DNA from 2 places in the Salinivibrio sp. MA351 genome. Region 1 is predicted to be linked to the other one. Evidence: predicted binding sites of a transcription regulator. Region 1 holds the regulator's gene; the other holds the start of a gene.
The links. Region 1 encodes MetJ, which represses methionine synthesis genes. Its sites were predicted from a motif close to TTAGACNTNTANANGTCTAA; they were not measured.

Region 1 (16,444 bases):
CAACAAAAACAGCAAATCAGTGACGCATTAACCGGGCCGCTGCGTGAGCATGCAGGCCATGTCACCAGCCTAACGGTGGAAGTCCGTGACATGGATACCACCAGTTATCGCAAGTGGGTCGGCCCCAATCATGCACTATAGGGGTTTAATCCGGTTTATCTCGATTGAGTTGGCGATGTGGGGGCGTTGGCTGTTTGTCCCACTTTAAATTCCATGATGTCCGCTTGGTGGCTGCGCAAGGCGTCTGGGTTGGTAAACGCAGTCGAAAAGCGCGAATACTGACGAGTCAGTGCTTGGAAGAGCATCATGTTGACGTGTAATGGATTTTTACCATGATCAATCATACGATTAATATGGCTTAACATGGCATGGAGCTGTGGCTGAGTGGCGTGGGACGCATTGGCGATCACCTCTTCGCTCATCTTAAGCCGTAATGTTTCTAGCGCACGAGGGTCAGTCTGGGCCAACGCCGCTAACTCATCAAAAGAAGGAAGGGTCTTCATCGCATACTCCTTACGCGTCGTCGGCCGCGTGGCCATGTTACCAAAGCGTTAAAGTAACTATGAGTCGAGGTTTGCCAGGGATCAAACTTGCGCTGTCTGGCTAAGCTGGCGCCGTGGATAGAGAGGTGGACGACGTATTGAGTAATTAATTGAATCAACGTCGTTTTTCTGGGGTTATTTTTGTGGATAAAAATGCCCCGCTTTACCGTATGCGTATCAGCAAAGCAGGGGGAGGAATTACCAGTAATGCTCAGTGGTCACATTCCCGGGCTTGCGGCGTAAGTTTTTACTGAGGCCTTTTCCTTCCAGCAGTGTTTTCACTTCTTTTACCATGGCTGGGTTGCCACATAACATCACCTGGCTGTGCTCGGAGGTCAGAGGCAGACCAACCACGCGTTCGAGCAATCCGTCTTCGAGCGCGTGTGTTACCCTACCTGATAAGGCGCCAGCTATAGGTTCGCGACTAACAAAAGGCTGAACCACCAGTTGGTCAGGGTATTTTTCTGCCAGTGCGTTAATGCGTGCTTGATAGGTTAAATCGGCAGCAAAACGTACCGCATGGACCAAGATAATTTTGCGAAAACGTGACCAGACATCGCCTTGCTCCATCAGCGAAATATAAGGGCCGATGGCTGTCCCCGTGGCAAACATCCAAAGGTGTTGACCTTGTGGTACTTCATCTAGAGTAAAGTAGCCGGCTGGATCTTGGGTAATCATCACGTTATCACCCGGCTCGAGCGCGTGAAGGCGTGGTGACATTAGGCCGTCAGCCACACGTGTCGCATACACTTCTAAGTATTTACTTTGTGGAGGATTCACAAACGAATAGGCGCGCTGGATCAGTTTGCCATCGATCTCCATCCCTAGCTTTGTGAATTGGCCTGCCGTAAAGGGCGCGACAGGGGCGGATAACACCAGGCTGAAGAGATCCTTCGTCCAATGTTGGTTCTCCACGACATCAGCCTTGATCCAAGTGGCCATATTACCTCCTCACGTTTTATCTCCAATGCGATAAGTGCAGCGATGCTGTCCTGAAACAATGTGTTCTTCACGTTCCACCCGATAGCGGTCGCCCAGTAAGTGTCGAAATAACTGGATTTCTGAGCGACATAGCGCAGGACAGGTTTTCGCTGCTTGACAGATAGGGCAGTGATGTTCAATCAACATATAGTCAGCGCCGTCTCGATGGAGCTCAGCCATATACCCCTCGCTCTCTCTAAGATACGCCAAGGTTTGCAATTTAGCCTCTAAATTATCGCAATCTTTGAGCGCATCTTGGTATTGGGCGAAGGTGGCCGCTTCACGTTGGGCGATCACTTTTGCGACCCCTTGGTCGCCAAAAACCTCTTGCACCGAATCGATCAAGGTGACGGATAAATCATGATGACTATCCGCAAACCGTCGGTGTCCGGTGGCGGTTAAAGACCAGTGGCGAGTGGGCCGGCCAACTTTGGCGCGGATATCTTCAAAATCCACCAAGCCATCACGCTCAAGGCTTTGTAAATGCTGACGCACGCCCATGGTGGTCATATTCAGGTTATCCGCTAAGACTTTTGCACTGACACGGCCTTCGCGCTTTATGGTGTCTAAAATGCGGTCAGTGGATTTCATCGTCCGGACCTCGATTACCCCAATTGCAAATGTGCGAACGCATACTCACAATTAAATAAAGTAAAGTATTTATAAAAGGGTAATCGAAATCAATGGATTTGACCAGTCAGAGGCTGCACTCATCAATGTGAAGATTATAAGATGTGCGGTTTGATCGCTTCATCTTTACGGCTTAAATAGTGGGTCGAGCGAATACGGCGAATGGTCCGACATTGGCCACGTACCACCAGGGTTTCTGTCGTGGCCAGCTCGCCCTGTCGGCTGATCCCATCAAGTAGGTCGCCTTTGGTGATGCCGGTCGCGGCGAAGACAACATTATCGCTACTGGCCATCTGTGACAGCGTGAGGACTTGGTGGGCTTGAATCCCCATTTGTTGACACCGGGCCAGCTCTTGCTCTCCGTAAACACGGTTTTCTGGGGTGTCACCTTTCACATCGTGTCGAGGGAGCAAACGGCCTTGCATGTCCCCGCCTAGTGCACGGATCACGGCCGCAGAGACGACCCCCTCTGGCGCCCCGCCGATCCCAACCATGACATCCACTTCACTTTCTGGCATGCAGGTTAGAATAGAAGCAGCTACATCACCATCTGGAAAGGCGAATACTCGGATCCCTTGCGCTTGCATACTGGCAATAATGGCATCATGACGAGGTTTTGCTAAGGTGGCGACGACGAGGGTGTCGAGGGTTTTTCCGAGCGCAATGGCGACATTCTTGAGGTTTTCAAGCAGGGGCTTATTGAGGTCAATCACACCTTTGGCGCCAGGCCCCACCACTAATTTTTCCATGTACATATCTGGCGCTTTTAAAAAGCTGCCCTTTTCTCCAGCGGCCAGCACTGCCAAGGCATTGGCCTGACCCATTGCTGTCATGCGTGTGCCTTCAATCGGATCAACGGCAATATCAACCGCTTCACCGCCCAAGCCGACTTGCTCGCCAATATATAGCATGGGGGCATCGTCGATTTCCCCTTCACCGATGACGACTTCACCGTCAATCTCGGTCAGGTTTAGCAAGGTACGCATTACCTCAACCGCTGCGCCATCGGCTGCGTTTTTGTCCCCTCTTCCCAACCACTTATAACCCGCGAGAGCGGCGCCTTCGGTGACGCGAGAAAAAGCCAATGCGAGATCACGTTTCATGAGTACTCCGGAATGTCAGCCACATTAAGACAGGCGTTAGCCTAATTTGCGCGCAGTTTACCAGAAATAGAAAACGTTTGCGTGACGAGTGCGGCGGTGATTTTTATCTTCGCAGTGCGATAGTTGGCGAAGTCGCTGCATTTTTGCGCACTTGTCCATGCATAGGTAGTGAGAATAGTGGCAGTCTGACACCACCTGAGTACAATAAAGTCGGGGTGCACACCTGTTGCACGGGTTACTGCCGGATAAGCAGTAACGGGATCAATCGTCAGAAATAAGGTGGCCTTGATGTCATTGGAAGTATTAGAACAACTCGAAGCTAAAGTACAAATGGCGGTGGATACGATTTCGCTGCTACAAATGGAAATCGAAGAGCTCAAAGAAAAGAACGGGTCGCTGGAGCAAGATGCAGTGGCTGAAAAAGAAAGCCGTGAGCAATTAGCGCAAGAAAACGCCAAGTTAAAAGAAGAGCAAGAAGCTTGGCAGAATCGTATCCGTAGCTTACTCGGTAAGATCGAGAGCGTTGAATAAACCAAAAACAGAGCCGATGGGCTCTGTTTTTTATCGGTCAACTTACGCTACTAATCCTCGTCGAGATCATCGTCTTCTTCGTCGACTTCAGTGATGCTGAGCGGATCCGGCGATAAGATGACGCCAGTGGTGTCCGCATAGACATGGTCATCCGGCAAAAAGGTGACGCCGCCAAAGTTCACGGGGACGTCGGTTTCACCGGTACCTTGTTCATCAGCGCCCACAGGGATAGAGGCCAAGGCCTGGATACCTATGTCGATTTCATCGATGGTATCCACGTCGCGCACGCAGCCATAGACAATCATGCCAGCCCAGTCGTTATCTGCCGCGAGCTGTGCAATCTCGCCATCAATTAAGGCGCGACGTAACGAGCCACCGCCATCGATCAACATAATTCGCTGCTCGCCGTCTTGCTCGGCCATCTCGCGAATTAAGCCTGTATCTTCGAAGCATTTTACCGTGGTAATTTGGCCACCAAACGAGCTGCGGCCCCCATAAGAGCTAAACATTGGCTCCACGACATCCACTTGGTCGAGGTACATGTCGCATAGTTCCGAGGTATTGTATTCCATAGTCTAACTTCTTGTTGAGGCAGAAAAAGGCTGGCAAGCTTGCGCTGCCAACATGGCAAGTCCAAGTATAACGGGGCAATAAGGGTTTGCAATGACAAAGCGGCTAATCTGTGTCTTTATTAGACTAACAGCATCCCAGTCATAAATAGCCCATTAGTCACTAAGGCGCAGCGCACCATGTTGCCCATCATTGGCCGAAGCGCGTTCGCATTCGCCGTTTGATAGACTTCGCGTCCGTGGCGAACCAATAAGGGCACACTCGCCAAGAACAACCATCCCAGCCAAGCTTGTAAGGTCAACGCGGCAAATAATGAGTAACAAACAATCGCACCGGCAAGTAGGATGACATGGTACTGCCGGCCTCGCTCGGGACCCAAGCGCACGACCAGGGTGTGTTTGCCACAAGCACGATCATTATCAATGTCTCGTAAGTTGTTGATGTTGAGCACGCCGACAGCCAGCAATCCGCATGCTGTCGCAGGCAAGATCACTAGCGAGTCAATCTGTCCAACTTGCAAATAGTAGGTCCCGGCGACGCCTAGCCAACCAAAAAACATCAGCACCGATAAATCACCGAGGCCTCGATAGCCGTAAGGTTTATTGCCGACGGTATAGGTGATCGAAGCGACGATGGCCATCAGGCCGAGCAATAAAAAGCTAATAATATCGGTGGGCTGTTGGCAGGCAATCGCGATCAGTCCGCCGCCACTTAACACGGTGAGGGCAATATTGAAGGCCAGGGCGCGGCGCATGGTGGCGAGGCTCACTTTGCCCGATTGGATGGCACGCATCGGACCTAAACGAGTCATGTTGTCCGTGCCTTTTATCGCATCCCCGTAGTCATTAGCAAGATTAGAGAGGATTTGTAAGAATAAAGCGGTGATCAGCGCCATGACACTGATAGACCAAGAGAGGTTGCCTTGCGCTGCGGCGACCGCACTCCCTGATAAAATGGATGTCACGGCCAAAGGCAGCGTTTTGGGTCGCGCAGCATCAAGCCAAATAGCGAGCGTAGGGTGCAGCATAGCGATCCTCGAGACGAAAAAACGATGTCGCTATTATTACGCAAGCAGCACAAGGAGTAACGAGTTCGCGACTGAAATCCTGCTTCCTATTGCGCCAGCTCAAGTTTTGATGCAAAAAGGGCAGCGTTTGCTGCCCTAAGTTCGATAGTTGACGTGTCGTGACTACAGGATAAACCGACTTAAGTCTTCGTCATCTACCAGCTCTTCGAGGTGGCTACGGACGTATTCTGCGTCAACCACAACCTGTTGACCGGCGCGTTCACTGGCTTCGTATGAGACATCTTCCATCAGTCGCTCCATCAAGGTATGCAGACGACGCGCACCGATGTTTTCGGTTTTCTCATTGACTCGCCACGCCGCGGAAGCCAGCTCATCAATACCGCTTGGCTCAAAGCTCAAGTCAATCTCCTCGGTTTTGAGTAGTGCCGAGTATTGCTGGGTCAGTGAGGCGTTCGGCTCGGTAAGAATCCGTTTGAAGTCATTGGTTGACAATGCTTCTAGCTCGACGCGGATCGGGAGACGGCCTTGTAGTTCCGGGATCAAGTCTGACGGACGTGAGACCTGAAATGCACCAGAGGCAATAAACAGGATATGATCGGTTTTGATCATGCCATGCTTGGTTGAGACCGTACTGCCTTCAACTAACGGTAAGAGATCACGCTGTACACCTTCACGTGATACATCGCCACCACTGGTGTTACCCGACTTACAAATCTTATCGATTTCATCCACGAACACGATGCCATTGTTTTCCACCATGTGGATGGCTTGCTCTTTGATTTCTTCTTGATTGACCAGCTTAGCCGCTTCTTCTTCGGTCAGCGCCTTCATTGCGTCTTTGATTTTCATCTTACGCTTTTTAGTGCTGTTGCCGGCAAGGTTTTGGAACATCCCTTGCAGCTGATTGGTCATTTCTTCCATGCCCGGTGGTGACATGATTTCTACGCCCATTTGCGGCGCCGCAACATCGACTTCCACTTCTTTGTCGTCAAGTTTACCTTCGCGTAATTTTTTACGGAAGCTTTGGCGTGTTGACGAATCTTCTTGGGTCGCTTCGTTTTGGCCCCATGCATCACGCGCTGGAGGCAGCAAGATGTCGAGGATACGATCTTCCGCTTGTTCTTCGGCGCGGAATTTGACTTTTTCCATCGCCTGCTGCTGGGTCAGATTCATCGCCACATCCGCAAGATCACGAATAATGGTTTCGACTTCTTTACCCACATAGCCGACTTCGGTGAATTTGGTCGCTTCTACCTTAATAAAAGGCGCATTAGCTAATCGCGCAAGACGACGTGCAATTTCGGTTTTACCGACACCGGTGGGGCCAATCATCAAGATGTTTTTCGGGGTCACTTCCGCACGCAAGTCTTCTGGCAGTTGCATACGGCGCCAGCGGTTTCGCAGTGCGATCGCCACCGCACGTTTGGCATTGTCTTGACCAATAATATGGCGGTCAAGTTCGTGCACGATTTCGCGTGGAGTCATTTCAGACATCACTAATCCTGTTTATTACTCTCGAGTTCTTCAACCGTGTGTTGTTGGTTTGTAAACACACATATATCACCGGCGATGGTTAGCGCTTTCTCTGCAATCTCGCGGGCGTCTAACTCGGTGTTTTCTAACATGGCAATGGCGGCGGCTTGCGCATAGTTACCGCCTGAGCCAATAGCAATTAGATCGCGCTCGGGCTCAACCACATCACCATTACCGGTAATGATTAAGGAAGCGGTTTCATCCGCGACAGCCAGTAGGGCTTCAAGGCGACGCAGCGCGCGATCGGTTCGCCATTCTTTGGCAAGCTCAACGGCTGCTTTGGTTAGGTGCCCTTGGTGGAGCTCAAGCTTACGCTCAAAGCGCTCAAATAAGGTAAAGGCATCTGCGGTACCGCCAGCAAAACCAGCAAGTACTTGGCCGTTATACAAGCGACGAACTTTTCGCGCATTACCTTTCATTACGGTATTGCCGAGCGATACTTGACCATCGCCAGCAATAACCACTTTACCTTCGCGACGGACGGAGACGATTGTAGTCACGGGAACCTCTTTGTTTGTGTCTGGTGCACCAGATGGGTGATTAATCTAGATGGTTGGGTTTTGACGCTGACTTTTCAAGGGGAGAGGGTCATACTTTCCCGCCTCACCATTCCCAGTACCAAATAGCACAAGGCTCGATGCCTGCTCGTTGGAGCATGTTCCGGTCACGCTCTGCCTGACGTTTGTGCGTGTAGGGCCCTAGTACAACTCGGTGCCAAGTGCCTTTTTCCCCTTGGCTTATCTTGATTTGGCTTTCTAGCCCTTGAAACGCAATGATCGCTTTACGCTCATTAGCCTGCCCCTGGCTACGGTAAGCACCGCATTGCATGAGGTAAGGACGGGTCGATTGTGGCAGCGCTTTGGCTTTCACTTCCACTTCTTTACTCTCCAGCTCTTCGATGTAACTCCACTTTTCTTTGGGTTTTTTCGGTAGACTTTCTACCTGGCTTTGCGTGGCCGGTTGCGTGTGAGACACGGGGGGAGAAGGGGGTGTCGGTGTATCGGTTTTGCTCAACCAATACAGGCCATAAGCAAACGCACCCACTAAGACGACAGCAAGCAGCGCCCATTTAAATGGGAATCCAGCCCGCGTCTTGGTCGGTTGGCGGCGAGTATTTTTTTTACGCGGCGCTTTACCACGTTTAACGTAATCACGAGTTGCCACAGCAAATAATCAAATTAAGAAGCCAGTAAAGGGCTCATATTACTGGCTTGAGCCCGTGCTGACTAGTCTTACTACCGAGACGGAGGGGCGACACTCTCACGGATCACCAGCTTGGCGTCCAAAAGCCGGGAGCCGGGGTTCACTTCTCGTCCTTGTAACGTGTTTAGCAGCATCAACATGGCTTGGCGGCCAATGTCATAGCGAGGCTGCGAAACGGTCGTGAGTGGTGGATCGCAATACTCGGCGAATTGGATATCATCAAAGCCAACAATGGAGATATCTTGCGGGACCCGCATGCCTAAACGTTTCGCTTGTTGCATCGCGCCGACGGCCATGACATCGCAGTGACAGAATACCGCAGTGGGTGGCTCAGGCAGTGAGAGCAAGTTGGTGATGGCACGCGCTCCGGAGGCAAAACTAAAGTCACCGACGACGCTATACGCTGGATTGATGGTGATCCCCGCTCGATGTAACGCTTGCTGATACCCTTGTGAGCGGAACTGCGTTAATGCTGTCTCCGGCACGCCGGTAATGTTAGCAATCCGAGTATGGCCGACTTGGGTGAGATAATTAACCGCTTCAAAGGCAGCGGTAAGGTTATCGATATGAACCGTCGGTAATTCCAGATCGGGCGCATATTCACAGGCCATGACCAGTGGCGGTAAGTTTTTTTGCTCAGGCTTGCTGACATCAAAAGGGACGTCGGAGCCAAGCAGCAGCATGCCATCCGCTTGTTTAGTAAACACCAGATTGACGAATGAATTTTCACGGTGGTGTTGCTGGGCACTGTCACCCAGTAGAACCAGGTAGCCATGCTCCATGGCGGCTTCTTCAATGCCGCGAATAATCTCACTGAAGTAGGGATCACAAATGTCCGGTACAATAGCGACGATGGTTTTTGATTCATTGCGACGCAAGTTACGCGCAAGTGAATTAGGGGAATAACCAGCTTCAACCACAGCATGTTCAACTTTTTTACGCGTGCTGGCTGACACCTTCTCTGGGTTCATCAGCGCGCGCGATACCGTTGCTGTGGATACACCGGCAATGTGGGCAACGTCCTTCATTGTCGCCATAATGACAGTCCTCTTGTTATCTATATTGTGAGATCAAACAGTTATTAGCTCATCTGACCTGTTTTCTTAGCCAATTGCGGCCCTATTTTACCTATGCTTGTCCAATTTAAACACGGACAAGCTAACACTTATTGCAATGAAAGTGTGACTTGTGTCGACTTACGGCAAGGGAGTATTAAGAAAGGTCTTGCGGCTCGACATCTAAAGACCAACGTACTTTGCGCGAAAGGAGTAATTGATGAATTGCAGGAAGAGCCACCGTTAGCCACTGCTGCATCACTTTTCGACTTGGGGCTTGGATTAATAATTGCCAGCGATAACGGCCCGCGCGTTTGGCCATCGCTGCGGGCATAGGGCCCATGATATGGCTTTCATCGTGTTGAATGGGGGAGGCAGCGAGCGTTTGACGTACTTGTTGTAAAAACTGCTGCACACTGTTTTCTTCATGGCCTTCGGCGCGAAATAAACTTAAGAACGTATAGGGCGGAAGCCAAGCTTGGCGGCGTTCAGTGAGCGCCGACTCCGCAAAGGCTTGATAGCCTTTGTGCACCAGCGATTGGATCAGGCTATGCTCGGGATGGTGCGTTTGTAATAGCACCGTCCCTGGCTTGCTGGCGCGACCGGCGCGGCCGGCGACTTGCACCATCAGTTGCGCCAACCGTTCAGGCGCGCGAAAGTCGTTACTAAACAAGGCACCGTCGACATCAACTAACGCCACTAGGGTGACATTGGGAAAATGATGGCCCTTAGCGAGCATTTGTGTGCCCAGTAGAATCTGATATTCGCCCTTTTCTATGCCATTAAGGTAGGTTTCCAAGCTGCCCTTACGGCGGGTATTGTCGCGATCAATACGCACGGTTTTATACTCAGGAAAGAGCTCGCCCAACTGGCTTTCAAGCTGCTCGGTGCCCACGCCGACACTGATTAACTGGGTGGAGCCACAATCGTGACACTGGTGCGGAACGGGTTTTTGGTGGCCACAATGATGACAACGCAATTCTTGCTGTTGCTGGTGAAGGGTGTAGTAAGCATCACAACGTTGACAATTCGCGAGCCAGCCACACTCATGGCACATCATGGCGGGCGCATAGCCACGGCGATTTAAAAACAACATGACCTGATTACCTTGTTGCAGGTGCTGGCGCATTTCGGCGATCAGCGGCGCGGATAATCCAGCGTCGAGGTAATGGCCCTTAATATCGAGTATTCCCTGACGTGCGGTCACCGCATTTCCTGGACGCTGAGTCAGCTTGAGGTACTGATATTTACCGGTTTTTGCGTTATACAAGCTTTCCAAAGAGGGGGTGGCAGAACCGAGTATTACCGGCACTTTTTCTTCATGACCACGCATAACCGCTAAGTCTCGGGCATGATAACGAAAGCTATCTTGCTGTTTATACGAGGGGTCATGCTCTTCGTCAATAATGATGATGCCTAAATTAGCCATCGGCGTGAACAGGGCAGACCGTGTACCAATGACGATTGCTGCTTGATTCTCGCGCGCGGCCAACCAGGCTTTTAGTCGATCGTTATCATTTAAGCCTGAATGCATCACGGTTACCGGGACATGAAAGCGGCGCTCAAACCGGCGAATGGTTTGTGGGGTGAGGCCGATTTCTGGTACCAAAATTAAGGCTTGTTCACCGCGAGCAAGCACAGGTTCGAGCACGTTTAGGTAGACCTCTGTCTTCCCTGAACCGGTGATCCCCTCGAGTAAAGCACAAGCAAAGCCGTCATTGGCATTGATGGTGGCAACCGCCATCGCCTGTTCATGGTTGAGTGCCGGTTTGTCTTCGGTGACGGCAAAATGCGGTTGCCAGGCTTGAGCGTTTAGCGGTGGTGTGTAGGGGGCTATCCAACCTTTTTCGGCCAGGGTTTTTAGCACTGGTGCGCCGATGTCTTGTTCGATCAAGTCGGCATGGGTGGCAGGGCCGTGTGTGAGCAACTGCAATACCCGAGCTTGTTTAGGGGCACGGCTCAGGCCCGAGAGGGGTTGGTTTTGTCCTGACTCGGTAATTTGCCACCATTTTTGCTGTTGTAATGCCGCAGGGCGTCCTTTTCGAAGCAGGGTTGGCATCACAGCGCCCATCGCATCCCCTAGCGGATGATGATAAAAGCGGCTTGCCCAGTGGAGTAAATGATAGACGCCGGGCGTCCAAACCGGTTGGGTATCCAATACGGCATCGAGCACCTTGAGTTGGCTCGCGTCCACACTGGCGGTTGCGGATAAGCCGGTGACAATGCCAACCTTGTGCTGGCGGCCAAAGGGCACTTTTACCCGCCCACCGATGATGGGGTGTTGATTCTCACCGATTCGGTAATCAAAAGTTTTCGCTAACGGGACCGGTAGGGCCACCTGAGCAAACTGTTCCATCACAACATCTTATTGACCAGAAGGGGGCTCAGTGTAACGGTTCGCCTTCGGTTGGCAAAGCCTTGTTGTACGGTGACGCGGCGTGGTGATTGCACAAAAAAGTTGCGAAACCGAGGGGGCTTGATTAGAATTGCGCGCCTTAGAAAATATTTGTTAACGACGTGTGGTGCCCGGCTTAGGATCGGGAGAGCGACACGGCCTTTAAAATGAGGTTATCCCTATGAAAGCTGGTATCCATCCAGAGTACAAAGCCGTCACAGCAAAATGCTCTTGCGGTAACGAATTTGCGTTCAGCACAACCCTAGGTAAAAACATCAACCTAGACGTGTGTGACAAATGTCACCCATTCTACACCGGTAAGCAGCGTATCCTTGATGCTGGTGGCCGTGTTGATCGCTTTAAGAAACGTTTCGGTGCCCTTAGCAGCAAAAAATAAGCAGCTATTGACCGAATATAGAGAAGGGACGCATCAGCGTCCCTTTTTTTGATCGTATCGTCCTAGTATTCGGACAACAGGTCCGAGCATCATCGCGAATACGGCGTTAGTACTGGTGGACGTTTCCCCGCTGCGTTACCATCTTTACCCTTATACAAACCTTTCCTGTGTGGTTTGTAGAGTGTCTGGCTAATATCGGTCATCCTTCCCTGCCGGTATTGGTTACCCCTTCACGATAATAACTAGGAAAATGACATGTCGGACGATAAACGCCAGCAAGCGCTGGATTATCATGCATACCCTACACCCGGAAAAATCTCTGTCGAACTCAGTAAGCCTGCTGATTCAGCGGCGGATCTTGCTCTCGCCTACAGCCCAGGCGTTGCTGAACCTGTGCGTGAAATAGCCCAAGATGCGGATGCCGTATATCGCTATACCGGTAAAGGCAATATGGTTGCGGTGATCTCAAACGGCACCGCGATTTTGGGGTTAGGGAATTTAGGGCCGATGGCGTCAAAGCCTGTCATGGAAGGCAAAGCGTTATTGTTCAAGCGTTTTGCCGGCTTGGACTCGATCGACATTGAAGTTAAACACCGCACCATCGATGAGTTTGTTGATACCGTAGCCAATATTGCTGACACCTTTGGCGGTATCAACCTTGAAGATATCAAAGCCCCAGATTGTTTTGAGATCGAAAAGCAGCTGATTGAACGCTGTGAAGTGCCTGTCTTCCATGATGATCAACATGGTACCGCGATTGTCACTGCTGCGGGGATGCTTAACGCGCTCGAGTTGCAAGGCAAAGATATTGGTGAAGCCACCATCGTGTGTCTCGGTGCGGGTGCCGCTGCGGTGGCCTGTATGGAGCTATTGATTAAATGTGGCGCCCAGCGCGAAAAGATTTACATGCTGGATCGCAAAGGGGTGATTCACACCCGTCGTGATGACATTAACAAGTATAAGCAGTTGTTTGCCAATAACACGGATAAGCGTACCCTCGAAGATGTGATTGAAGGTGCGGATCTCTTTGTTGGCGTATCAGGCCCGGATTTGCTCTCGCCTGAGGCATTAAAACTGATGGCTGATAAGCCTGTCGTGTTTGCCTGCTCAAACCCAGATCCTGAAATTAACCCAGAGGTTGCGCACCAAGTCCGGGATGATCTGATCATTGGAACGGGGCGTTCGGATTACCCGAATCAGGTGAATAACGTCTTGTGTTTTCCGTTTATTTTCCGGGGAGCATTAGATGTGCGTGCCAGTGAAATTAATGATGCGATGAAGTTGGCCGCCGTTGAAGCGATTCGTGGTTTGGCGAAAGAGCCTGTACCACAATCTGTCTTGGATGCCGCGGGCTTGTCTTCACTCAGTTTTGGCCCGGATTACATCATTCCCAAGCCGATGGATGCCCGTTTACTGCCCAAGGTAGCACGTGCCGTGGCGCTTGCGGCCGTCGAAACCGGCGTAGCCCGTATTGAGATGCCAGACAACTATATGTTGTAAAGAAAACATGCTGTAAAGAAAACATGTTGTAATTAGAAAACAGTGTCTTACCATAAAAAAACCGCCGATGGCGGTTTTTTTGTTTAGTATTCACTGTCGTCAAACTCAATACCTAACTCTTCCATGATCCGACGTGCCTCGGCAGGAATGCTATCGGGTTTATCCTTACGGATGTCGTCATCGGTTGGCAGAGGCTGCCCGGTATAGGCATGTAAAAATGCCTCACACAATAGCTCACTGTTGGTCGCATGACGCAGGTTATGAACCTGACGGCGAGTGCGCTCATCAGTAAGAATTTTTAATACTTTAAGTGGGATAGAGACGGTGATCTTCTTTACCTGCTCTTTCTTTTTACCATGTTCGGCATACGGATTAATGTAATCGCCGTTCCACTGCGCCATGTCTCACCTATCTTGATTATGGAATACCCAGAATGATGCTGCGGAGATTTTAGCTATATTAACCGCCACATGCAAAGGTGTTTAGACGTCTAGAAGTGTTGACGTCCTAAAAGTACAGAGGTAAGGTAGTATGATGACGACTGGATCACGTAAATCGTGCCAGCGCAACAAGAGCAAGGATGAACCATGACAGGTAAAAAAACCGACACCATTGCCGTTCGAACAGGAATTGGCACTGACACGCAACATCATGCGGTTGTGCCGCCTTTGTATTTATCAACCAACTATCGTTTTCCTGCTTTTGGCGACGTTCCCACTTATGATTATGCCCGTGGGGGCAATCCAACTCGAGCTCAGTTAGAGCAAGCGTTAACGGAACTGGAGGGCGGAGCCGGTGCCGTGGTGACGAACTGTGGGATGGCAGCCATTAACTTGGTGTTGTCTTTACTGGATGCAGGGGATCATATTGTTGCACCGCACGACTGTTATGGTGGTACCTATCGCTTGTTAGAGTCACGCGCCAAGCAAGGGATTTGGCAGGTCAGTTTTGTCGATCAATCTGATCACCAGGCGTTAACCGCTGCGCTGGCAAAACAGCCGAAACTGGTGTTAGTTGAAACACCCTCTAATCCGCTATTGCGTGTGGTCGATATTGCTAAAATCTGCCAACAGGCCCACCAAGTGGGGGCATGGGTGGTGGTCGATAACACCTTTTTATCGCCAGCACTCCAACAGCCTTTTTCACTGGGTGCGGACATCATCGTGCATTCCACTACTAAATTTATTAATGGTCACTCTGATATTGTCGGTGGCGCTGTAGTGGCGAAGACGCCTGAATTGGCTGCAACATTAGCGTGGTGGGGCAACTGCTTGGGCGCGACAGGCAACGCCTTTGACAGTTATATGACATTGCGAGGGTTGCGTACCTTGGGCGCTCGGGTTAAACAACATCAGCAAAATACGCAAGCGGTATTAACCTATTTGCAAACAGTCCCTGCGGTGCGGCAACTCTACTATCCCGGTTTGGCGACACATCCAGGCCATGAGATTGCCGCCCGTCAGCAGTTTGGATTTGGTAGTATGCTCAGCCTCGAGCTGGACACGGACTCCGCTGGGATCGCACGTTTTATTGAAGGCTTATCTTTATTTGCGCTTGCCGAGTCGCTGGGCGGGGTAGAAAGTCTGGTCACGCATCCAGGGTCAATGACCCATCGTGCGATGAGTGATGACGCGCAAGCCGAGGCTGGCATTACCCCGACGTTGTTGCGTTTTTCTATTGGACTAGAAGACGCAGAAGACTTAGTGGCCGATTTGGCGCATGCCTTCGCCCATTTAGCTAACCAGTAAAACCGATTGCTATAGGTGTTGCTGTCATAGCACGCCGCTTTATTGATATTTATTGAGACCAAGAGAGACCTCGCCATGCACGCGCAACCGATGGACACCGCCCCCGAATCACAACGCCAATTGCATAAATTTGGTGGCAGCAGTTTAGCGAGCCCAGATTGTTATCGCCGTGTGGTCGATGTGCTGACGGGGCATGCAAAGGCGCACGACTTAATTGTGGTCTCTGCGGCGGGGAAAACGACCAATCAGCTCATTGCTTGGCTCGCTCAACTGGGCAAAGATGGCCGGTTGGCGCATGAGACCTTGCAAGGCGTTCGTGCCTTTCAGCAAGACTTGATTGAAAATCTGATCAACGGTGATCACAAACAACAGTTGGTTGATGCCTTATCTGCTGACATCGCGACGCTCGCGTCGCTCGGGGAGACAGCGCTGAGCGACAGCGTACAAGCCGATGTGCAAGGGTTCGGAGAGGTTTGGTCGGCGCGTTTATTAGCCGCGCTGCTTAATCAGCAGTGTCGTCAGGCGGTGATGTTGGACTCGCGCCACTGTTTACGCGCGGAACGTGCGGCTCAACCCGAGGTCGATCGCGGCGCATCATGGCCACTATTACGGCAGCAACTTTCTCAGCACACGCAATCTCACGTCGTGATTACGGGATTTATGGCGCAAAATCAAGCTGGGGAAACCGTGCTTTTGGGGCGTAACGGGTCAGATTATTCGGCCACGGTACTCGGTGCGTTAGCGGGGGTCCGCCGCGTGACTATATGGAGTGATGTTGCCGGTGTATACAGTGCGGATCCACGCCATGTCGAGAATGCTTGCTTGTTACCCTTAATCCGATTGGATGAAGCAGGCGAATTGGCACGCTTGGCGGCACCCGTGCTTCATAGCCGTACTTTACAGCCAGTGGCGCAAAGTGCGACCGATCTGACCTTACGTTGTACCCAGGCCCCCGACAGTGGCTCGACCCATATAGAGCGTGTACTGGCTACCGGACGCGGGGCAAAAATCATTACATCTTTGGATGATGTGTGTCTATTGCAGTTTGATGTCGCCCGCGGGCAAGATTTTCAGGCAATTAAACAAGAGTTGAGCCGTATCCTCTCTCAGCTGAAAGTGCAACCACTGGCGACGGATTATCAAGATGATCAGTATCGTATCTTACTGGCCTTTACGGCGGAGGTCGTGGCCTCGGTCATGGCCCAGATCCAGGATGCCGGGCTATCCGC
Region 2 (16,444 bases), on a different contig from region 1:
ATTGTAGTCAAACGAAAGCAAAAACGGGAGACATCACTCCCGTTTTATCGTCGGATTTATGCGTCTTTCGCACGCGCTTCCAGCATTTCTACCGCTGGAAGTGGTTTGCCTTCAACAAACTCAAGGAAGGCGCCGCCGCCGGTTGAGATGTAAGACACATCGGCTTTAATGCCAAATTTATCAATTGCAGCCAAGGTATCACCACCGCCTGCAACCGAGAAGCCTTCAGACTCAGCGATTGCTTTTGAAATTCCTGCAGTGCCGGCTTCGAAGTTCTTAAACTCGAAAACACCCACTGGGCCATTCCAAAGAATGGTTTTGGCATTTTTCAAAATGTCAGCCAGTGCTTGGGTAGATTCTGGCCCTAGGTCGAAGATCATGTCATCGTCTTGCACGTCTTCAACACGCTTGATTTCAGCCTCTGCATTTTCATCAAACGCTTTGGCACACGCAACGTCGGTCGCAACAGGGATATGGCACTCTTCCATCAAAGATTTCGCCGTATCCACCAAATCTGCTTCATAAAGCGATTTGCCCACATTGTGGCCGTCCGCTGCAATAAAGGTGTTGGCAATACCACCACCGACAACCAGTTGGTCTGCAACGGTAGACAGTGATTTCAAAACGGTCAGTTTGGTCGACACTTTTGATCCACCCACAATCGCCACCATTGGGCGAGCAGGGTTATCCATTGCTTTACCAAGCGCGTCTAGTTCGTTCGCCAGTAATGGTCCGGCACATGCGATCGGTGCATGTGTGCCCACACCATGGGTTGATGCTTGCGCGCGGTGCGCAGTACCAAAGGCGTCCATCACAAAAATATCGCACAGTGCGGCGTACTTTTTAGACAGTGCTTCGTCGTTCTTCTTCTCGCCTTTATTAAAGCGAACGTTTTCTAGCACGACGAGCTCACCGGCGTTCAGTTCAAGACCGTCTAAGTAATCTTTAGCCAGGCTAACGTTGCAGTCTAGCGCGTCGTCAAGATAGTTCACGACAGGTTGCAGTGAGTATTGGTCTTCAGGTTGTCCTTCTTCAGGACGCCCCAAGTGAGAGGTCACCATCACTTTCGCACCGGCTTCCAAGCAGTGTTTGATGGTAGGCAATGACGCCAAAATACGTGCGTCAGAGGTAACTTTACCGTCTTTTACCGGCACGTTCAGATCCGCACGGATAAAGACACGCTTTCCGGCAAGATCTAAGTCGGTCATCTTAATTACAGACATAGGGTCCTCTCTATAAGGTTGCAAATTGAAACTGACTTAATCAGGGCGACCCCCTTGCGTTAGCGCACTCATTGCGCCATCGCCAAGGTGGTATCCAACATTCGGTTGGCAAAGCCCCACTCGTTGTCGCACCAAACCAACGTTTTTATCAGCTGATGATTACTCACCCGCGTTTGCGACCCATCGACAATGGCACTGTGTGAGTCGTGGTTGAAGTCTATCGACACCAAGGGCGCTTCGGTATAATCCAGTATACCGTCTAATGTACATCGAGATGCGGTTTGCAGAGCTTGATTTACGTCATTAACTTTCACTTTAGTACGTACAGTGACACTTAAATCCATAGCTGTCACGTTTATCGTCGGCACACGCACAGAAATCGCTTCGAACTTGTCAGAAAATTTCGGAAAAATCCTACCGATCCCAACATGCAATTTGGTATCGACAGGAATGATAGACTGGCTAGCCGTGCGTGTACGACGAAGATCGGAATGGTAGGCATCGATCACCTGCTGATCATTCATTGAAGAGTGAATGGTGGTGATGGTGCCAGACTCAATACCAAAGTGCTCATCCAGCGCTTTGATCACCGGCACAATGCAGTTTGTGGTACAAGATCCATTGGAGACAATACGATCGTCTGTCGTCAATGCCTCGTGATTGACGCCATATATCACGGTTCGGTCGACATCTTGGCTCGCAGGGTGTGAAAACAAGACTTTTTTAGCGCCAGCGGCAATGTGTGCTTCGCCGTCTTCACGGGTACCAAATTTGCCCGTACAGTCTAAGACAATATCGACATCAAGATCACGCCAAGGTAACAGTTGTAATTCCGGTAAGTGAAGAAGGCGAATGCTGTCGGTGGCGACAAACAAATGTTCTTGATTGTAAGAAACAGGCCAACCGAATCGACCGTGGCTCGAGTCATACTGGAGCAGATGCGCCATCGCTTCCGGCTCGGCGAGTTCATTAATCGCCACCACTTGAATGCGATCGTGCTTACCGCTCTCGTACAGGGCACGCAATACGCTGCGCCCTATGCGGCCAAATCCATTAATTGCGACTCTGAGTGCCATGTCCATCGGTGCTTGTTTGACGATGGTACACAGTGTATCTCAAGCACGTAAAAGACGCACGTATTGTGTGAGTCTTCTCACGCGAGTTGAGAACAAAACGTAGTAAAAAAACGCCCGTCCGGTAAAAGTCCGAGACGGGCGTGGCAGTGTGATGGCGGCTGCAATCGATGCAGCAAAGGCCATCCTTTTATTGTGACTTAGAAGCTGATATTCATGCCTAACCAATATCGGCGTTCATCACTGATATAGCCGTAATCCTCATAGTCACGTTCTTTGTCCAATAGATTATAAACCGCACCTTGAAGCTCAATGGCGTCGCTGAGCTGATAGTTCATCCCAGCGTCTACCAAGGTGTAGCTCGGTTCTATATTGCTTCGAGAGGATGGGCCTTTGACAGGATCCATTTCTTCGCCACGGTAGGTCGCGCTGACCCAAGGACTCAACCGCTCGGTAGCTTGCCAGTTTACTTCGCCATACGCGAGCTGCTGAGGAATTTGATTCAGAGGTTGACCTTTATACGCACCGGTCTTCTGCTCCGAATCGGTGTAGGTATAACTGGCGCTGATATCAATGGTGTCAGTCACGGGAGCAGATACATTGGCCTCTATGCCTTGGGTAACGGCTTCATCAACATTGATTCGATAAGTTGGATCTGAGCCAAACCGATTGGGACCGTCGGTACACACGGAAGCCGGGCAGGTCACACGGGTGATCTTATCTTTAAAGTCATTATGGAATACTGTTAACGAGCCACTGACTCCGGTATCGCCTTGATAGTTAATACTCACTTCTGAGTTCACAGACGTTTCAGGTTCCAGGTCGGCGTTACCATAGATATTACCGCCACGACTCACTTGCGCCCAATTCGGCGCAATTTCTCGCAGTTGTGGTGAACGGAATCCGGTCGCGACCCCCCCCTTCACTATCCAGCTATCGGTGAGCTGATAAACACCATACAGGCGTGGACTGGCGTGATAATCATAGTTTTCATCATGATCAACACGTAGGCCTAGCGTCACGCTAAATGGGTCAATCACTCGCCATTCATCCTCCACAAACAAGGCGGCCTGAGTATTGTCAATTTCAGTTTGGCTCGATGCTTGATTAGAGGAAAAGTCTTCCAGTTCGGCATGGGTCACCGAGCCGCCAACCGTCAAAGTGTGTGTGTCAAAATCACGGATCAGACGGGTTTTAAACTCGGTGTTGTTAATCGTCATCTCACGACTTTTATTGCGGCTTTGCTCGTGCTGTAGGTGTGAGTCTGACCAGCCCCACGTCCAATGCCCTTCATGGCCGAGCGCTACCGATTGTCGCCGATATTCATTATTGCTGTTTTCACAACCGCCTCGACAACCCTCGGTCGGCACGGTTTTACCCATTTGGCCATTGCGCTCTTGCGAGCTCGCGCCTAAGTCCAGGGTCCATTGTTGAAAATCGCTGGCATCATAGGTCAACGAGGTTGATAGGCTGCGTAAAGATTTATCCTCGTAACCGAAAGTAATGTCGTCTTCTTGACGTTGAACCGTTTGGCCCGATACCTTCATACCCAGCTTATCGCTTAGGGCGCCAGAAAGGTAAAAGTTGGCACTTTGTTCATCGCCTGATGCGCGTTTTTCTTGTAATAACGTACTCAGCTGCACATTACCGTGCCACTCTTGCTGGTTACGACGCGTAATAATGTTAATCACCCCACCAATGGCATCAGAGCCATACAATGTCGACATCGGCCCGCGAATCACCTCAATACGCTCAATCGCTTGCAAAGGCGGCAGCCAACCTTGCTCAATGCCGGGTCCGTCGCTATTTGGGCGTGTTTCACGACTGGTGGTACGCTTTCCATCCACCAGCATCAGGGTATATTTTGACCCCATACCGCGAATGCTTATATCCGTGGTATCGCCACCGCCTGTCACGACCACGCCAGGGATGCGTTTTAGGGCATCCGTGACATCTCGATAATAACGACCTTCTAGTTGGTCACGGCTAATCACACTGATACTTGCTGGCGCCTTTGCTGTGGCTTGCTCAAATCCTGAGGCCGTGATGACCATGGTTTCAGTATTTTGATCGACCGCTTCAGCCGCATGAATGGCACTTAAGGGGATACCGGCTAAAACCATCCCAAGTACGCAGGGACGAAGACAACTGGACATAATCAACTCCATTCTGTGATAATGATTATCGTTTGTTAACTGATAATTATTCACATCTAAGTCAGGACAACTAGTGGCAAAACAGGAACACTTCGTTCCAGTGATAGAACGACGTCATAGTCACCAAACGACAGGTGTGGACTTTCAACGGAATCAAAAAGGACGATTATGCAGGACTTCTCCTCTATTCGTGCATTTGTTGCTTTATGCCAACATCAAAGCCTAACGGCGGCCGCGAAAGCACTGGGACAGCCCAAATCAACCCTCAGTCGTCGTTTAGCGCAGCTCGAGACAGATATGGGGCAGTCACTGACACAACGGCAAGGAAACCGGCTAGTGTTAACCAAAGCAGGCGAGATATTTTCCCGTTACTGCCAACAAATGCTCGATTTGGTCGAGGAAAGTGAAGAAGCGATCCAAGGGTTAAATAATCACCTTCAAGGGTCAATTGACGTGATTTGCCACCCAGGCATGATGCGTGGATGGGCAGGGCCATCGATTAATGCCTTTTTAGCGCAACACCCCAAGGTTTCCATTACATTAACGAGTGACGTTAGCCCAGCGCGTATCCAGTCTGCGGATCTGATTATTTGGGCGGGCGATATGATACTGCCGATGAACTGTCGGGCTCATAAGCTAGGCACTTGGCAATATGGTATTTATGCTGCACCACACTACGTGGCACAACACGGCCCTTTTATGCATCCAAGCGCTTTGGACGGCCATCCATGGCTGGATGTTTTTGCCCTTCGGCGGCAAGGGTTGACGCTCCATAATCACGATAAAACCTATCATTTAAGCGCCATGCCTAGCCGTTTCAATTGCGACATGATAGCGATCCAGTTAGATGCGATTGCAAATGGACAAGGTGTCGGACTTCTGCCGACTTGGAGTGCAGCTGGCTATCAGAAACACCACCCTGATAAAATTATACGGTGTTTAGCGCAATGGCACTCAGCGCCGGTTCCATTACATCTTTATTGCAGTGCTGGCCGCCTTCCTCTGCGTGTCGAGTCACTCAAACATTGGCTGCAAGAAGCGGCTCCAACCGGCTGGCAACCCGCAAGTTCGCCTCAAGCCGTCACCTAGAACAATACGATACGGCTCGCCTTTGCTATACCTAGAGAGGCCCCCTGATGCATTAACTGACTTGCGTTTATCGTATTTGCGAATAAAATAGACGTCTAGAAGTTAAAACATCTGAGATGATCGGCGAGACAACTCGCTACGTATCGTCGGTATTCTTGATAACCAATGAGAGTGTCACATGGCTAAGCACCTGTTTACCTCAGAGTCCGTCTCTGAAGGCCATCCTGATAAAATCGCCGATCAGATTTCTGATGCGGTCTTGGATGCCATTCTTGAGCAAGATCCCAAAGCGCGCGTTGCCTGCGAAACCTATGTGAAGACCGGAATGGTCATGGTAGGCGGGGAAGTGACGACCTCAGCCTGGGTTGATATTGAAGAGCTCACTCGCCAAACGGTACGCGATATTGGTTACGTCCATTCCGATATGGGTTTTGATGCCAATTCTTGTGCAGTATTGAACACCATTGGCAAGCAATCGCCTGATATAAACCAAGGCGTTGACCGCGCTGATCCCAAAGATCAAGGTGCCGGCGATCAAGGGATTATGTTTGGTTTTGCCACCAATGAAACCAATGTACTGATGCCAGCCCCTATTACTTACTCACACCGTTTGGTTGAGCGCCAAGCGCAAGTGCGTAAAGATGGCACCTTAGATTGGCTACGTCCTGATGCAAAAAGCCAGGTCACTTTCGCCTACGACAACGGCAAGATTGCGGGCATTGACGCCGTGGTGCTGTCAACACAACATTGCGACAGCATTTCAACCGACGATCTCCGCGAAGCGGTCATGGAAGAAATTATCAAACCGGTTCTGCCTGCAGAATGGCTCACCAAAGAGACCAAATTCTTTATTAATCCAACGGGTCGCTTTGTGATTGGTGGCCCGATGGGAGACTGTGGTTTAACCGGCCGTAAAATTATCGTGGATACCTACGGTGGCGCAGCCCGTCACGGTGGCGGGGCATTCTCAGGCAAAGATCCATCAAAAGTGGATCGTTCTGCCGCCTACGCCGCACGTTATGTAGCGAAAAACATCGTCGCAGCTGGCCTTGCTGACCGCTGTGAGATTCAATTGTCGTACGCCATTGGTGTGGCCGAGCCAACGTCTATCATGGTCGAAACCTTTGGCACTGAAAAAGTGGCGCCAGAGGTGATTATTAAAGCCGTTCGTGAGCACTTCGATCTACGTCCGTATGGCCTACAAGAAATGCTCAACTTACTGCAACCTATTTATAAGCAAACTGCTGCGTATGGCCATTTTGGTCGTGAAATTTTCCCATGGGAGAAAACCGACAAAGCAGACCTATTGCGTGAATTTGCCAAGCTTGGTTAATCTGGCCTGATTCGCTTTTTACAAAGGGAAGCGTTCGCTTCCCTTTTTTGATCGCAGTGTGAGTCGACACCTATGCCTTCTCTTTCTAACACCTTGATACAATCGGTCACCGACCAGGTTCACGCCTGTATTGATCGTGCCAATCGACAACTAGATCGCCAACTGGTTTATCCAACAATTGGCTTTACGTTACGAGGGCGCGCCGCAGGCACCGCACATCCGACAGAATGGCGATTACGGTTTAATCCGGTATTGCTCCAGCAACACGCCGACGCTTTTTTTCATGAGGTGATCCCGCATGAAGTCTGTCATTTAGTCACGTTCGCGCTGCATGGGCGTGTCAAACCTCATGGTCCGGAATGGCGCGACCTAATGACTAACTTGTTTCATGTTCCAGCAAACACGACCCACCAGCTTGATATCACAGCGGTGCAAGGGAAAACCTTCTCGTACCAATGCCGTTGTGGGCCAGTGGCCTTAACGATACGCCGTCATCATAAAGTTCTGCGCGGCCAGGCAACCTATCGGTGCAAACAGTGCCAACAGATACTGACGCCGGTCAGCGAAAAACATTAGCTATTTGCTTTTCCGTTCACCGTCCCCATATTATTGACACGTTCCCGATTAACACATCACCTATTGCCACCGGTAGCCATGTTACACTGGAGGCTGATTGATAATGGAAAGCGAACACCATGCGAATTCCTCGAATTTATCACCCCGCGCCTTTACCGTCTCAAGGCACGGTGACCTTAAGCGATGAAGCGGCGAATCACCTAGGCCGCGTATTAAGAATGCAAGCAGAGCAACCAATTCTGCTTTTTGATGGTTCTGGGGCACAATTTCCAGCGACCTTGACGCAAATCAGTAAGAAACACGTCACCGCAACCATCTCAGCCCGCGAAGAGGTCGGTGTTGAATCGCCACTAGATTTTGAACTGGGACAGGTTATTTCTCGTGGTGAGAAAATGGAATTTACCGTACAAAAATCGGTTGAGTTAGGGGTAAATACCATTACGCCACTTTTATCGGCGCGATGTGGGGTCAAGATCAATGCTGATCGACTGGAGAAAAAACGCCAACAATGGCAAAAAATAGCCATTGGCGCGTGCGAGCAAAGTGGGCGCAATATCGTCCCCACCGTGAATCCCGTGATCAACCTAGACACTTGGTGCCAACAGGCGTTTGATGGACTGAAACTCAACCTTCATCCTCGCGCACCGTATTCCCTCAATACACTTCCTCAAGCCCCTTCTAAGCTACGTTTGCTGATTGGGCCAGAAGGCGGATTGTCAGAAGAAGAAATAGCGATGACACGTGATCGTGGTTTTGAAGAAATTTTATTGGGCCCTCGGGTCTTACGCACAGAAACGGCAGCGCTGACAGCCATTACCGCGCTACAAGTCCGTTTTGGCGACCTGGGTTAACGGCAAACAGGAGAGACATGATGAAAATAGGTGTAGTGATGGATCCCATTGAGGCCATCAGTGTAAAAAAAGACTCCACGTTTGCCATGATGTTGGCGGCACAACAACGCGGCTGGGAAATACATACTATTTCGATGAATGATATGTCGATGCTGCAGGGTGAACCGAGTGCTCGCACCCAAACAGTGAGTGTCATGGATGATCCTAACAATTGGTATCAAGTACACCAAACACAAACCCTACCGCTGCGCGCGTTTGATGCGATCTTGATGCGAAAAGATCCCCCCTTTGATACCGAGTATATCTATGCGACCTACATGCTAGAGCGCGCAGAAGAAGCCGGTGTTTTAATTGTGAACAAACCGCAAAGCCTCCGTGACTGTAACGAAAAACTCTATACCGCTTGGTTCCCTGAACACACACCCACCACCTTAGTGACACGACGTGCCGACGAGATTCGTGCATTCCAAGCCCAGCACGGTGATGTTATTTTGAAGCCACTCGATGGCATGGGAGGCGCCTCTATTTTCCGGGTTAAACAAGGTGATCCGAATATTGGTGTGATCATTGAGACCCTTACTGAGCATGGCCAACGTTTTTGCATGGCACAAACCTTCGTCCCTGACATCAGCAATGGTGATAAGCGCATCTTAATTGTTGACGGCGAACCGGTGCCCTACTGTCTGGCCCGTATTCCAGCAAAAGGTGAAACGCGCGGTAATCTCGCCGCCGGTGGCCGTGGTGAAGCACGTCCTTTATCGGAGACGGATTGGGCAATTGCACGTGCAATCGCACCAACATTGAAAGAAAAAGGGCTGATCTTCGTTGGACTCGATGTGATCGGCGATAAGCTCACAGAAATCAATGTCACCAGTCCGACCTGTATTCGTGAAATTGACGCCGCGTATGATATTTCCGTAGGCGACATCCTGATGGAAGCGATCGCCCAACGCTGCTAATAAAAAATGAGGCGCATTGCGCCTCTATGATTGTCTAAATACACATTTTTTGCGCATACTCAACGTAAGCGTACGAACAGGAGACGGCGATATGGATCTGAAAAATCATTTTTTAATCGCAATGCCGAGCATGGCCGATAGCCGTTTTCAACAGGGTGTTATCTACGTGTGTGAGCATAATCATGACGGCGCCATGGGGTTAATGATCAATCACCCTATTAACTTGTCCGTGGGTAAAATGCTGGACCAAATTGAGGTAGAGCGCGACATGCCGCTTTCCAATACAACCGAAAGTCTGACCCAATCCGTTTTATTTGGCGGGCCGGTGTCTGAAGATCGAGGATTTGTGCTGCATCCTGCCAATTGTTCGTATGGCACCAGTGTGCCCGTATCAGATCAATTAGCCGTGACCACCTCAAAAGATATCTTGTCGATTCTCGGGACCGAGCAACAGCCAGAGCAATTTTTGGTGGCCTTAGGTTATGCAGGCTGGGAGGCCGGACAGCTTGAACAAGAGTTAGCCGAAAATAGTTGGCTCACACTGGAGGCCGATCCCAGCGTAATTTTTGATACCCCTGTTCACCAACGTTGGCAAAAAGCGCTCGACCAACTCGGCATTGACGCCGCCAACCTTTCTTCACAAGTAGGACACGCATGAACGCACAAACCGTGATGGGTTTTGATTACGGGGTAAAAAGCATTGGCGTTGCCATCGGTCAGTCGTTAACCGGCACCGCTCGCCCTTTATGCGCTTTAAAAGCGCGCGATGGTATTCCTAACTGGGATGACATTGATGCCCTATTAAAAGAATGGCAACCTGATTATTTAGTGGTTGGGCTGCCATTAGATTTACAAGGTGAACCTCTCGATACCATTACACCCAGAGCGAAAAAATTTGCCAATCGCTTACATGGGCGCTTTGGTTTCCCGGTCTCGTTACATGATGAGCGCCTATCAACACGCGAAGCCCGCGCAGCACTTTTTGAACAAGGCGGCTACAAAGCCTTAGGTAAGGGAGCTGTTGACGCCCAGTCAGCCGTTGTGATTATTGAAAGCTGGTTTGAGCGCCAATATGCTGAGCCGTTTCACGCCTCGGAATAACCCCTTGGTCGGTCAGCCGTGTTATCGCCTGCTCCATAGTTTGCATCCCCTGGGCGACGCCTGTTTGCATCATGGAGGTCATCTGCGCCACTTTGTCTTCACGGATAAGGTTAGCAATCGCAGGGGTGGCTTTCATAATTTCATACGCAGCGACCCGTCGGCCCTGGGTGTTTTTGACGAGCTGCTGCGATACTACCGCCTGCAAAGAGGCAGACAACATAGAGCGAACCAAGGGCTTATCACTCCCTGGAAACACATCGATAATCCGGTCAACGCTTTTCGCCGCACTCGCGGTATGTAACGTGGCAAAGACTAAATGGCCAGTTTCTGCGGCCGTCAATGCTAAGCTTATCGTCTCTAAGTCTCGTAGCTCGCCGACCAGAATCACATCTGGATCCTCCCGTAAGGCCGAACGCAGCGCCTGTTGAAAGGATTGCGTATCACGATTCACTTCCCGCTGATTCACTAAGCTTTGTTGCGGCGAGTGAATGAACTCGATCGGATCTTCAATAGTAAGAATATGCTTTTGTTGATGACGATTAATATGATCAACCATCGCTGCCAACGTCGTTGATTTTCCCGATCCCGTCGGCCCAGTCACGAGTACCAGCCCCTGAGTGAGCGACGCGAGCTCTGTTAAGACAGAAGGCGCGTTTAACGCTTCCAAGGTTGGCAGCGCCTCTGGGATAACCCGGAACACCGCCGCGCACCCATGTTGCTGATGAAAAGCGTTCACCCGAAACCGGCCAACCGAGGCCAGCTCAAACGAAAAATCCACCTCCCATTCGGTTACAAACGTTTGGCGTTGTTCGGGATTCATCACAGCGATAATCAATTGCTCGACCGCTTGATGATTGAGCGCAGGTAGACTGAGCTTGCGCACATCGCCATCTACCCGCACCATAGGCGGCACGCCCGCAGAAAGATGTAGATCTGACGCACGATGCTTTACACTAAAGGTCAATAGCTCAGTAATTTCCATTCATTTTCCTCGTAGAATCAGGTATGTGTAATATTAAGCAGAATATTGAACAGGTCAGGGAACAAATAGACCTCGCCACCCAAAAATGCGGCCGACCCGATCATTCGGTGCAGTTGCTTGCGGTGAGTAAAACAAAACCCGTCGAGGCGATCGCAGAGGCCGTGGCCGCAGGTCAAACCGCATTTGGCGAAAACTACGTGCAGGAAGGCGTTGAAAAAGTGGAGCACTTTGCCACACATGCCCCAAACACAAAGATTGAGTGGCACTTTATTGGTCCAATTCAGTCGAACAAAACGCGCTTGATCGCCAGCCACTTTGATTGGGTCCACTCAGTCGATCGGTTAAAAATTGCTAAACGTCTGAGTGAGCAACGTCCCGCGCATTTGCCGTCACTCAACGTTTTAGTACAAGTGAATACCAGCGGTGAGGCGTCTAAATCAGGCATAACACTGGATGAAGCCATGGATTTGATTGAATCAATGCGGGCTTTACCCAACCTCACCGTGCGAGGATTCATGTCGATCCCTCAACCGGAAACAGATTATCAGCGCCAATGTGCCGCGTTTGAGCCTTTAGCGACCGCGTTTGATTCGCTCCACGCACACACGCCGACTATTGATACCTTATCGATGGGTATGAGCGGTGATATGGCAGCTGCCATTGCATGTGGCAGTACCATGGTAAGAATCGGCACCGCCGTTTTTGGTGCACGTGATTATCGCTAACGACACCTACACAGAATGATCAGAACAACAGGAACCGAATACATGGAACATCGCCCTCTCACCTTTATTGGGGCTGGCAACATGGCTCGATCCATCATTGCCGGACTCGTGGATGCAGGATATCCCGCCTCAGCCATTACAGCCGCGTCACCCAGCGCGCATCCTAACGATGTGCTGACAACGCAATACGGGATCCAAACCACCACAAACAACCTTCTTGCTTGCCAACAAGCGGAAGTGATCGTTTTAGCGGTAAAACCCCAATTAATGGCAAAAGTATTAAGCGACTTGCCAGCGGTCGATTGGTCGTCGAAAATGGTGATCTCAATAGCCGCTGGCATCAATGTTGCCCGTCTTAATCAAATGGCTGGTACATCACTTAATCTGGTGCGCGTGATGCCGAATACACCTTCGCTGGTGGGTAAAGGCATGAGCGGCCTGTACGCATCACCGGGTGTGACGACGGGTGATCAAGACTATGCCTCCGCGCTGATGAAAGCGGTGGGTGAAGTCTGCTGGGTCGATAATGAGGCGAGTATCAATGGTGTGATTGCGGCTGCAGGCAGTGCGCCGGCCTATTTTTTCCGCTTTATGGAAGCCATGCAGCAAGAAGCCATTCGCCAAGGTTTTACTGACCAGCAAGCAAGGGCGTTGGTACAACAAGCCGCACTGGGAGCGGCAGAAATGGTGGCCGCGAACCCAGACACCACGCTTGGAGAACTACGCGAGCAGGTGACTTCAAAAGGAGGAACCACCGCAGAAGCGTTGCAAGTATTCGAGCAGCACAATATTAGCGACATAGTCGCACAGGCCATGCAAGCGGCGGTGAGCCGTGCTGAGCAAATGGAACAAGAATTTTAATCACTAAGGCGACGATATGAATGCAATGACCTTTCTGATCAACACCGCGTTTGATCTTTACATCATGGTGGTGTTACTCCGTATATGGCTACAATGGTCTCGGGCCGATTTTTATAACCCGTTCTCTCAATTTGTGGTGAAGGCGACCCAGCCTGTTGTGGGTCCACTGCGCCGGATGGTTCCCGCGCTCGGTGGGTTAGATCTCGCGACCGTCCTCTTTGCTTATCTGCTGATGGTCGCTAAATTTGTGGCACTGGATTTAGTCGCCGGCAATCCATTAGCAATGAGTTCAGGAATGTTCCTGTTTTCTGCCATTGCGCTGCTTAAAGCAGCCGGTAAACTGCTGTTTTGGGTGCTGATCCTACGTGCCATTCTCAGCTGGGTAAGCCAAGGCAATAACCCTGTAGAGCAAGTGTTCCATCAATTAACCGAACCGGTTTGCGCCCCAGTGCGTCGCATCCTCCCTCCTATCGGTGGACTGGATCTCAGTATTTTGGTGATCTTTATCGGTCTGCAATTTATCAATATGTTAATTGGCGATATGGTCGGCCCAGTTTGGTACGCCCTATAAGGGATATGCGCCTCCCCCTGACAAGGATCGGGCTGAGGTGCTCGTGCGTACTGGTTTCGGTATGCTCATGCGATCACAACAAGGAAAGATTATGCGTAACCTCATTGCTTTGATGATTAGCCTCTGTGGCATAGTCATGACCCCAGCTTGGGCGGGCCAGTTTAAAGAAATCGGCGAATTAGAGGTGCACTACAACACCTTATCAACGACGTTTTTAACCCCTGACATCGCCAAGCAATATGATATTACCCGCAGCGGCTATCGCGGGTTGGTTAATATCGCGGTTCTCGACACCATGCAGCTTGGAAAACCGGCGATTGCCGCCAAGGTCCAAGGCCAAGTCAAAAACTTGGTGGGTAACAGTCGAGAGCTAGATTTTACCGAGATCCGCGAAGGCGACGCGATTTATTACATTGCGACCTTTGCCGCTGATGATGAGGAAACCTATCAATTCCAGATTGATCTCAACGCAGCGGGCAATCGCAGTGCCTCCTTCAACTACAATTACACGTTTTACGTCGATACCCCTTAACAGGGTGACAAACACATAGGTAACCGACATGAATAAAGTTGTGCTGGCAACCGGCAATGCAGGCAAAGTAAAAGAAATGGCCGGGCTACTCGGCGAATTTGGTTTTGAGGTTCTGCCGCAAAGTGATTTTGCGGTGACAGAAGCTGACGAAACAGGGACCACTTTTATTGAAAATGCCATCATTAAAGCCCGCCACGCGGCGAAACTGACCGGGCTTCCAGCCATCGCCGATGATTCAGGCCTTGAGGTGGATGCGCTAAAAGGCGCACCTAGCGTCTATTCAGCTCGCTATGCTGGCGATGACGCCAATGATGCCGATAATGTCGCCAAGCTACTCGACGCGATGCATGCTATTGATACCCATGCACGCCAAGCACGTTTTCATTGCGTATTGGTGTACATGCGCCACGCGAATGATCCGACACCATTGGTCTGTCATGGCGTTTGGGAAGGTCAAATTGCCCATGCACCACAAGGTGACAACGGCTTTGGTTACGATCCAGTATTTTTGCCCAATGATCAGCAATGCACCGCTGCCGAAATGCCTGCGTCAGAGAAAAAACAACGCTCACATCGCGGTCAAGCCCTCAACGCCCTATTTCAAGCCTTAAAAGCGTCGCAATAACCCATGATCCCATTAAGTTTGTATGTACACATCCCGTGGTGTGTACAAAAATGCCCGTATTGTGACTTTAACTCACACACGCAAAAAGGCGCGATCCCAGAAGACGATTATATCGATGCGTTGCTCGACGATCTCGACACCGACCTGGCCGCTTACCCCTCAATAGTCACGCGTCCACTGCACTCTATTTTTATCGGTGGCGGCACACCCAGCCTGATGTCGCCCGCTCAGATTGAGCGTTTGCTCGCCGGGATCAATGCGCGACTGACCCCGAGTAACAATATGGAAGTCACCATGGAGGCCAACCCGGGCACCGTCGAGGCCGATAAATTTATTGGCTATCGCCAAGCGGGCGTGACTCGTATATCCATTGGCGTACAAAGCTTTTCTGCCGATAAGCTTACCCGGCTAGGCCGTATTCATGGCCCTGGTGAGGCAGAACGGGCAGCTCACCTTGCCCACCAAGCGAGACTGACGAGTTTTAATCTCGATCTGATGCATGGTTTACCCGATCAATCAGAACAAGAAGCACTCAGCGATTTGGAGCAAGCCATTGCACTGAAGCCGCCGCATATTTCTTGGTATCAACTGACTATCGAGCCTAATACTCAGTTTTACTCTAAGCCGCCCACCCTGCCAGAAGAAGACACCTTGTGGGACATTTTTGATCAAGGCCATCAACGACTGACCGATGCGGGATATGTTCAGTACGAGACCTCCGCCTATAGCCTGCCAGGCCACCAATGTGCACATAACCTCAACTACTGGCGTTTTGGGGATTATTTAGGGATTGGCTGCGGCGCACATGGCAAACTGACCTTGCTAGAGGATGACCAACCTCGTTTACTTCGTACCGTCAAAGTGAAACACCCGCGTGGCTACCTCGATCCAGACAAAGCCTACCTCACCGACAGCCAGTGGGTAAAACATACCGATCTTGCGTTTGAGTTTTTTATGAACCGTTTTCGCTTGCTCGAGCCCTGCCCCAAAGCTGATTTTGTCAGTCACACTGGGCTACCGCTGTCACATCTCGCCGCGCCTATCTCTCAAGCTTCTGAGCAAGGCTTAATCACAGAAACAAGCACCCATTGGCAAATCACGCCAAAAGGTAAATTATTTCTCAATGATCTGCTGGCCATTTTTTTAGCTGACTAATGCAACAAACGATGTGTTAAGGTGCCTATAAATTAGGCGCCGGTACATAAGGCGAGCCCAATCATTCAACAAGCTAAAAAGGATATCTCTGTGACTCCGTCATTTCGCGTCGAGCCCAAGCATTGGACCTTAATTGCGGCCCTTATTATCGCCGTTTACGCCTGTTACCTTTTGATCGAGCCCTATATTGGTGCGATTGTGCTCGCCTTTATCGTGTCGTTGCTGTTCTTCCCCGTCCATAAACGCATCGAAGAAAAGATTGGTCAGCGACCCAATACTGCATCGGTCTTATCTTGCATTCTGATCACCTTTATCATCTTTATTCCACTCACTGTCGTGGCGGGTGCGATCATCGATCAAGGTGTAAGCTTTTTCACTCGTAGCTATGAATGGCTTAATAACGGCGGGGCCAGGCAACTGATCAATAACCCGCAGATACAATCAGCCTTACACTTTATCAATCAGTGGCTACCGTTTGATGTCATCGACCCTCAAGAGACGGTTAAAAAACTGGCCGCGTGGATGTCCTCTTTTAGCGGTCAAATGCTTGAGTTCAGCTCTGGGGTACTGGGCGATGTCACTAACTTTTTTATCACCTTTATGCTGATGTTATTTGTGCTGTTCTTTTTACT

Region 2: metK (methionine adenosyltransferase) is a predicted target of MetJ. The motif match lies at 5,629-5,648, and genes of this name have one in related genera.

The regions. Positions count from the first base shown of each region.
Region 1 is NZ_MUFG01000003.1:72,153-88,596, reverse strand. Features, by position in the region: gene BZG78_RS02900 (5-carboxymethyl-2-hydroxymuconate Delta-isomerase) at 1-141, shown strand, start outside; gene BZG78_RS02895 (DUF3135 domain-containing protein) at 156-503, opposite strand; gene BZG78_RS02890 (ferredoxin--NADP reductase) at 741-1,484, opposite strand; gene BZG78_RS02885 (metalloregulator ArsR/SmtB family transcription factor) at 1,494-2,114, opposite strand; gene glpX (class II fructose-bisphosphatase) at 2,249-3,256, opposite strand; gene zapB (cell division protein ZapB) at 3,545-3,787, shown strand; gene rraA (ribonuclease E activity regulator RraA) at 3,838-4,359, opposite strand; gene BZG78_RS02865 (1,4-dihydroxy-2-naphthoate polyprenyltransferase) at 4,479-5,384, opposite strand; gene hslU (HslU--HslV peptidase ATPase subunit) at 5,547-6,878, opposite strand; gene hslV (ATP-dependent protease subunit HslV) at 6,881-7,417, opposite strand; gene BZG78_RS02850 (SPOR domain-containing protein) at 7,521-8,081, opposite strand; gene cytR (DNA-binding transcriptional regulator CytR) at 8,153-9,181, opposite strand; gene priA (primosomal protein N') at 9,333-11,534, opposite strand; gene rpmE (50S ribosomal protein L31) at 11,752-11,967, shown strand; gene BZG78_RS02830 (malic enzyme-like NAD(P)-binding protein) at 12,223-13,467, shown strand; gene metJ (met regulon transcriptional regulator MetJ) at 13,551-13,868, opposite strand; gene metB (cystathionine gamma-synthase) at 14,055-15,215, shown strand; gene BZG78_RS02815 (bifunctional aspartate kinase/homoserine dehydrogenase II) at 15,291-16,444, shown strand, end outside.
Region 2 is NZ_MUFG01000029.1:5,967-22,410, reverse strand. Features, by position in the region: gene BZG78_RS13280 (phosphoglycerate kinase) at 57-1,223, opposite strand; gene epd (erythrose-4-phosphate dehydrogenase) at 1,292-2,299, opposite strand; gene BZG78_RS13270 (ligand-gated channel protein) at 2,497-4,419, opposite strand; gene BZG78_RS13265 (LysR family transcriptional regulator) at 4,621-5,541, shown strand; gene metK (methionine adenosyltransferase) at 5,720-6,874, shown strand; gene BZG78_RS13255 (SprT family zinc-dependent metalloprotease) at 6,947-7,450, shown strand; gene rsmE (16S rRNA (uracil(1498)-N(3))-methyltransferase) at 7,570-8,301, shown strand; gene gshB (glutathione synthase) at 8,319-9,260, shown strand; gene BZG78_RS13240 (YqgE/AlgH family protein) at 9,352-9,918, shown strand; gene ruvX (Holliday junction resolvase RuvX) at 9,915-10,361, shown strand; gene BZG78_RS13230 (type IV pilus twitching motility protein PilT) at 10,306-11,343, opposite strand; gene BZG78_RS15355 (YggS family pyridoxal phosphate-dependent enzyme) at 11,367-12,068, shown strand; gene proC (pyrroline-5-carboxylate reductase) at 12,111-12,929, shown strand; gene BZG78_RS13220 (YggT family protein) at 12,946-13,500, shown strand; gene BZG78_RS13215 (DUF4426 domain-containing protein) at 13,589-14,032, shown strand; gene rdgB (RdgB/HAM1 family non-canonical purine NTP pyrophosphatase) at 14,061-14,657, shown strand; gene hemW (radical SAM family heme chaperone HemW) at 14,661-15,812, shown strand; gene BZG78_RS13200 (AI-2E family transporter) at 15,903-16,444, shown strand, end outside.